Regions from separate parts of the Chelatococcus daeguensis genome, predicted to be linked through region 1. Evidence: predicted binding sites of a transcription regulator. Region 1 holds the regulator's gene; the other holds the start of a gene.
What was found. Region 1 encodes PhoB, which activates phosphate uptake and scavenging genes when phosphate is short. Its sites were predicted from a motif close to TGTCATNNANCTGTCAT; they were not measured.

Region 1 (3,411 bases):
CTGCGGCAAGTCCACCTTCCTACGCTGCATCAACCGGATGAACGACACGATATCGATCTGCCGCGTCAGCGGCCGCATCGAGATCGACGGCAGCGACATCTATGACCGGAATCTCGACCCGGTGCAGTTGCGGGCGAAGGTCGGCATGGTGTTCCAGAAGCCGAACCCCTTCCCCAAGTCGATCTACGAGAACGTCGCCTACGGGCCGCGCATCCACGGGCTCACGAGCTCCAAGGCCGACCTCGACGAGGTCGTCACCATGAGCCTCAAGCGCGCCGGTCTCTATGAGGAGGTGAAGGACCGTCTCGCCTCGCCGGGCACCGGCCTCTCCGGCGGCCAGCAGCAGCGCCTGTGCATCGCCCGTGCCATCGCCGTCAATCCCGAGGTCATCCTCATGGACGAGCCGTGTTCGGCGCTTGATCCCATCGCCACGGCAAAGATCGAGGAGTTGATCGACGAATTGCGCGAGAACTACACCATCGTCATCGTCACGCACTCGATGCAGCAGGCGGCCCGCGTCTCGCAGCGCACGGCGTTCTTCCACCTCGGCAAGCTCGTGGAAGAGGGGCCGACGGAGCAGATCTTCACGGCGCCGCAGGACAAGCGGACGCAAGACTACATCACTGGGCGCTTCGGCTGAGGCTGCCGCAGCAACAAGGATTGCCGACGATGACCGATCATATCGTCAGCTCGTACGACGTCGAGCTCGATACCCTGCGCAGCAAGATCGCCGAGATGGGTGGCATCGCCGAGAAGATGCTGGGCGATGCGACGATAGCCCTCGTGCGGCGCGATGCAGCCCTCGCCCAGGCGGTTATCGCCGTCGACGAGCGGCTCGATGCCCTGCAACACGACGTCGAGGAACGCGCCGTGCTCACCATCGCCAAGCGCCAGCCGATGGCGGTCGACCTGCGCGAGATCGTCTCCGCCATCCGCGTGGCGGGCGATATCGAGCGCGTCGGCGACCTCGCCAAGAACACCGCCAAGCGTGTCGTCGCCATCAGCAACGAGATGCAGCCGCAGAAGATCGTCGGTGGCGTGCAGCACATGAGCGACCTCGTGCAGGCCCAGCTCAAGGATGTGCTCGACGCCTATGCGCAGAAGGACACGGCCCGCGCGCTCGACGTGTGGCAGCGCGACGATCGCATCGACGCGCTCTACACCTCGATCTTTCGCGAACTGCTGACCTACATGATGGAAGACCCGCGCAACATCAGCTTCTGCACGCATCTCCTGTTCCTCGCCAAGAACATCGAGCGCATCGGCGACCACACCACCAACATCGCCGAGACCATCCACTATCTTGTCACCGGAAAGCCGCTCGCCGCCGAACGGCCGAAGAGCGACGACTCGAGCTTCACCACCGTGCCGGTCTCCGGCCGGCAGTAAGTGTCGATCACGCGCCAGCGTCCACCACGGAAGGACCGATGGGACCCCGTATCCTCATCGTCGAAGACGAAGAGCCGCTCACACTCCTCCTACGCTACAACCTCGAGGCCGAAGGCTATACCGTCGATGCCGTCGCGCGCGGTGACGAGGCCGAGGTGCGCCTGCGCGAGCAGGTCCCGGACCTCGTGCTGCTCGACTGGATGCTGCCGGGACTGTCCGGCATCGAGCTATGCCGGCGCTTGCGTGCCCGCCGGGAAACGGAACGGCTGCCCGTCATCATGCTCACCGCCCGGGGCGAGGAGGGCGAGCGTGTGCGCGGTCTCGCGACCGGCGCGGACGATTACGTCGTCAAGCCCTTCTCCGTACCGGAGCTCCTGGCGCGCGTGCGTGCCCTGCTGCGCCGCGCCAAGCCGGGCCATGTGGCCACCGTGCTCACCGCCGGCGATATCGAGCTCGACCGCGAGACCCGGCGCGTACGCCGTTCTGGCCGCGAGCTTCACCTCGGCCCCACCGAGTTCAAGCTGCTCGAGTTCCTGATGCAGAGCCCCGGCCGTGTCTTCACGCGCGAGCAGTTGCTCGACGGCGTCTGGGGCCACGACGTCTATATCGACGAGCGCACGGTGGACGTGCATGTCGGACGCCTGCGCAAAGCCATCAACCGGGCCCGCAAGCCGGACCCGATCCGCACGGTGCGCGGCGCCGGCTATTCCTTCGACGAGACCTTTTCGCACGCGGAGTGAAGCGCGATGCTGCCGCCATCCCCCGGTGCGGCCAGCAAAGAGGCCGGAGCGGCCCGCTCCGGCCTCTTTGCTGGCCGCTTCTGTCCCCGGTCAGGAGCGCATCACCTTCTTCTCGCGCCGACGGTCCGCCGCCGGCTGGTAGGCGATGCGCGCATGGTGCGCGCAATAGGGCATGCCGAGGAGGGAGCGCGCGCCGCAGAAGCGGAAGTCCGGCGTCGTCGGGTCACCCATCGGCCAGCGGCACATGGCTTCCCGCAGCTCCATGATGGTCACGCGCTCGCTCAGCGGCACGACCACCTCGTCCTGGGGCTGGAACTGTTCCTGCGGCACCGCCTCGGTCTCGAGCTCGGGCGCCGCGGCGAGGGCTGTGTTGCCGCGCACGACGGTCTGGCCCGATGGCTGCGTCATAGGATGGCTCGGGCTGCGTGTGTGCGCGGCCTTCCGCGGCCGGGAGGCCGCCGGTGCCGCCGACTTGGCGCGGCCGGAAAGCCCGAGGCGATGCACCTTGCCGATGACGGCATTGCGCGTCACGCCGCCGAGCTCGGCGGCGATCTGGCTGGCGCTAAGGCCTTCGGTCCAGAGCTTGCGCAGCAGCTCCACCCGCTCGTCGCTCCAGGTATTGCTCTGATCGCTCATCGCTCTCTCCGCCCGGCTCGTTCCGGCGCGCGCAAGGGGAGCGCGAAAGAGGCTCTTGCCTCGTCGCATCCTGCTGCAGGTAGCGCCGATAGGGAATTGGCCACACGATATGTCGTGGTCTGTGGCTCGGAAGCTACAATATGAGGGAAGGCACGAGCAAGGCTTCGCGCCGGCCGATCTGCGTTTTCCCCAAGATCGTGACAGCAATCGGGCGCCGGCTGATCGATCGTATCAATGCGATTGAATTGACAGTCCCTGTGACCCATCTAAAATTGTGGACGGTGCCGCCCCTGCCCGGGCGGCACTTTGATTTTCGGGAAAATCCGAGGCGTCCGGCGGCAGGCCGGCGCCTCATCGCGGAGACGAGAGACGTGACTTCGCCGCTTCTGCAGACCTATGCGCGGGCCGACATCGAATTCGAGAAGGGCGAGGGCGCGTGGCTCGTGACGCGAAGCGGCGAGCGATACCTCGATTTCGGCGCCGGCATCGCTGTCAACGCCCTCGGCCATTGCCATCCGCATCTCGTCGAGGCGTTGACCGCGCAGGCCGGCAAGCTCTGGCACACGTCGAACCTCGTGCGCATCCCCGAGGGCGAGCGGCTCGCCCAGCGGCTGGTCGATGCGACTTTCGCCGACAATGTCTTCTT
Region 2 (3,411 bases), 1.4 Mb from region 1:
GGCCATCAACGAATCCGACATGCTCCTCATGCCGGACCCGGCCACCGCCACCGTCGACCCATTCTTCTCGGCCGCGACGCTCTCCATCGTCTGCGACGTTCTCGAGCCGACCACGGGCGAGGCCTACAACCGCGACCCGCGCGGCATCGCCAAGAAGGCCGAGGCCTTCCTGCAGTCGACCGGCATCGGCGACACGATCTATGTCGGCCCCGAGGCGGAGTTCTTCGTCTTCGACGACGTCAAGTTCACGGCCACCCCTTATAACACGGGCTTCAAGCTCGATGCGGCGGAGCTGCCGATCAACGGCGACACGGACTATGAGGGCGGCAACCTCGGCCACCGCATCCCGACGAAGGGCGGCTACTTTCCCGTGCCGCCGCTCGATTCCGGACAGGACATGCGTGGCGAGATGCTCGCGGCCATGGCTGCCATGGGCGTCAAGGTCGAGAAGCACCACCATGAGGTCGCCTCGGCCCAGCACGAGCTCGGCATGAAGTTCGACACGCTGACGCTGATGGCCGACCAGATGCAGGTCTACAAGTACTGCATCCACAACGTGGCCCAGAGCTACGGCAAGTCGGCCACTTTCATGCCGAAGCCGGTCTATGGCGACAACGGCTCGGGCATGCACGTGCACCAGTCGATCTGGAAGGGCGGCAAGCCGCTGTTCGCCGGCAACAAGTATGCCGACCTCAGCCAGGAATGCCTGTGGTACATCGGCGGCATCATCAAGCACGCCAAGGCCATCAACGCCTTCACCAACCCGTCGACCAACTCCTACAAGCGTCTGGTCCCGGGCTTCGAGGCGCCGGTGCTGCTCGCCTACTCCTCGCGCAACCGCTCGGCCTCCTGCCGCATTCCGTGGACGAACTCGCCGAAGGCCAAGCGCGTCGAGGTGCGTTTCCCCGACCCGACGGCGAACCCCTACCTCGGTTTCGCGGCCCTGCTCATGGCCGGCCTCGACGGCATCCTGAACAAGATCGACCCCGGCTCGGCGATGGACAAGGATCTCTACGACCTGCCGCCGCGCGAGCTGAAGAAGATCCCGACCGTCTGCGCCAGCCTGCGCGAGGCCCTGCAGTCCCTCGACAAGGACCGCGCCTTCCTCAAGGCCGGCGGCGTGTTCAGCGACGACTTCATCGACGCCTATATCGAACTCAAGATGCAGGACGTCATCCGCTTCGAGCACACGCCGCACCCGGTCGAGTTCGACATGTACTACTCGGTCTGATGCAGCGCGGGGGGCCCTTCCGGCCGCCCGCACCGGAATATGGCAGCCGGGGTCTTCGGGCCCCGGCTGTTTCGTTTCAGGGTCCTTCTCCACCGTGGCCTGGGTCTCGCAGGCGCCATGGCCGATGGAGAAACGTCGTCTGCGGGCGTCGTCGGTTACAGTCGATCGCGGGACGTAGTGTCATCCGTCGGACATGCCCCGGCCCTAACTGTGAGCGGCTGATTTTCCATCGGGGGATCCCAGGATGACCGACGCTGAGCTGACTCGCTCCCAGGCTTACGAGGAATCAGAGAACCTCGGCCGCAACACGAGCGACAATCCCAGCATGGGCGAGATCATCGCCCGGCGCTTCAGCCGCCGCGACCTGATGCGCGGGGCGCTGGCCGTCACCGCCATTTCGGCCACCGTCTCGCCGCTGGCGCTCGCCACGGCCGAAAAGGCGCGCGCCGAGACCGACGCATCGGCCTTCCGCTTCAAGGAGCCGGCGGCGGGTGTCGACGAGCGGCATCATGTCGCCGAGGGCCATGACGCCGACATCCTCATCCGCTGGGGCGACCCCGTGCTGCCCGGCGCGCCGGCGTTCGATCCGAAGAGCCAGAGCGCCGAGGCGCAGGCCGGGCAGTTCGGCTACAATAACGACTTCCTCGGCTACATCCCCCTGCCCGGCGCCGCCGACCCGTCGGCGCACGGCCTCCTCGTCGTGAACCACGAATACACCAACGAGGAGCTGATGTTTCCGGGCATCCCGCCCCAGCACACCAAGGACGTCCGTTTCAAGGACATGACGAAGGCGCTCGTCGACATCGAGATGATGGCGCACGGCGGCTCGGTCATCGAAGTCCGCAAGGTGAACGGCAAGTGGCAGGTGGTGCCGGATTCGAAATATGCGCGCCGCATTACCGCCGAGACGGAAATGGAGATCACCGGCCCGGCCGCCGGCGCCGAGCGCATGAAGACCTCCTACGATGCCGAGGGGCGCAAGGTGCGCGGCATGCTCAACAACTGCGCCGGCGGCATCACGCCCTGGGGCACGTGGCTGACGTGCGAGGAGAACTTCAACGGCTACTTCTGGGGCAAGGCCGACGGCCACCCCGAGGAGGCGGCGCTGAAGCGCTACGGCGTGCCCGGCAATTCCTACAACTGGGGCCAGCACTACGACCGCTTCGACCTCGCCAAGGAGCCGAACGAATCGAACCGCTTCGGCTGGGTGGTGGAGATCGACCCGCTCGACCCCACCTCGGTGCCGAAGAAGCGCACGGCCATGGGCCGCTTCAAGCACGAGGGCGCGGCGAACATCGTCAACAAGGACCGACGCTTCGTCGTCTACCAGGGCGACGACGAGCGCTTCGACTACGTCTACAAGTTCGTCACCGAAGGCCGGGTCGATCCGGCCGACCGCGCCGCCAACATGGACCTGCTCGACAGGGGCACGCTGCATGTCGCCCGCTATGACGCCGACGGCACTGGCGAATGGCTGCCGCTCGTCTTCGGCGAGGGGCCGCTGACGGCGGCAAACGGCTTTGCCAGCCAGGCCGATGTCGTCATCGAGGCGCGCCGCGCCGCCGATCTCCTCGGCGCCACCAAGATGGACCGGCCGGAGGACGTCGAGGCCAATCCGCAGACCGACAAGGTCTATGTGATGCTGACCAACAACGCGCGCCGCAAGGCCGAACAGGTCGACGCCGCCAATCCGCGCGCCAACAACGAGTTCGGCCACATCATCGAGATGCTGCCGGAGGGCGGCGATCATGCGGCGCGCAAGTTCACCTGGGAAATCCTCGTCAAATGCGGCGACCCCTCGATCGCCGACGTCGGCGCCACATTCTCCTCGGCGACGAGCAAGGACGGCTGGTTCGGCATGCCGGACAACTGCGCCATCGACAGCGAGGGGCGCCTGTGGGTGTCGACGGACGGCATGTCCGAAAAGAGCACCGGCCGCACCGACGGGCTTTTCGCTCTCGACACGGAAGGCGCGGCGCGCGGCACCTCCAAGCTGTTCTTCCGTTGCCCGGCGGGTGCGGAGCTCTGCGGCCCCATGCCGACGCCGGACCTCACCACCTTCTTTGTCGCCGTGCAGCACCCCGGCGACGATGGCAAGGACTGGTCGGCCTTCGGCCGCATCTCGACCTTCGACGATCCGGCGACGCGGTGGCCGGATTTCCAGGACGGCATGCCGCCTC

Region 2: a site for PhoB is predicted at 1,410-1,426, ahead of BOQ54_RS09055 (PhoX family protein). Genes of this name have one in related genera too.

The regions. Positions count from the first base shown of each region.
Region 1 covers NZ_CP018095.1:521,542-524,952, forward strand. The annotation lists gene pstB (phosphate ABC transporter ATP-binding protein PstB) at 1-640, shown strand, start outside; gene phoU (phosphate signaling complex protein PhoU) at 670-1,389, shown strand; gene phoB (phosphate regulon transcriptional regulator PhoB) at 1,428-2,129, shown strand; gene BOQ54_RS02415 (GcrA family cell cycle regulator) at 2,220-2,765, opposite strand; gene BOQ54_RS02420 (aspartate aminotransferase family protein) at 3,137-3,411, shown strand, end outside.
Region 2 covers NZ_CP018095.1:1,898,150-1,901,560, reverse strand. The annotation lists gene glnA (type I glutamate--ammonia ligase) at 1-1,231, shown strand, start outside; gene BOQ54_RS09055 (PhoX family protein) at 1,476-3,411, shown strand, end outside.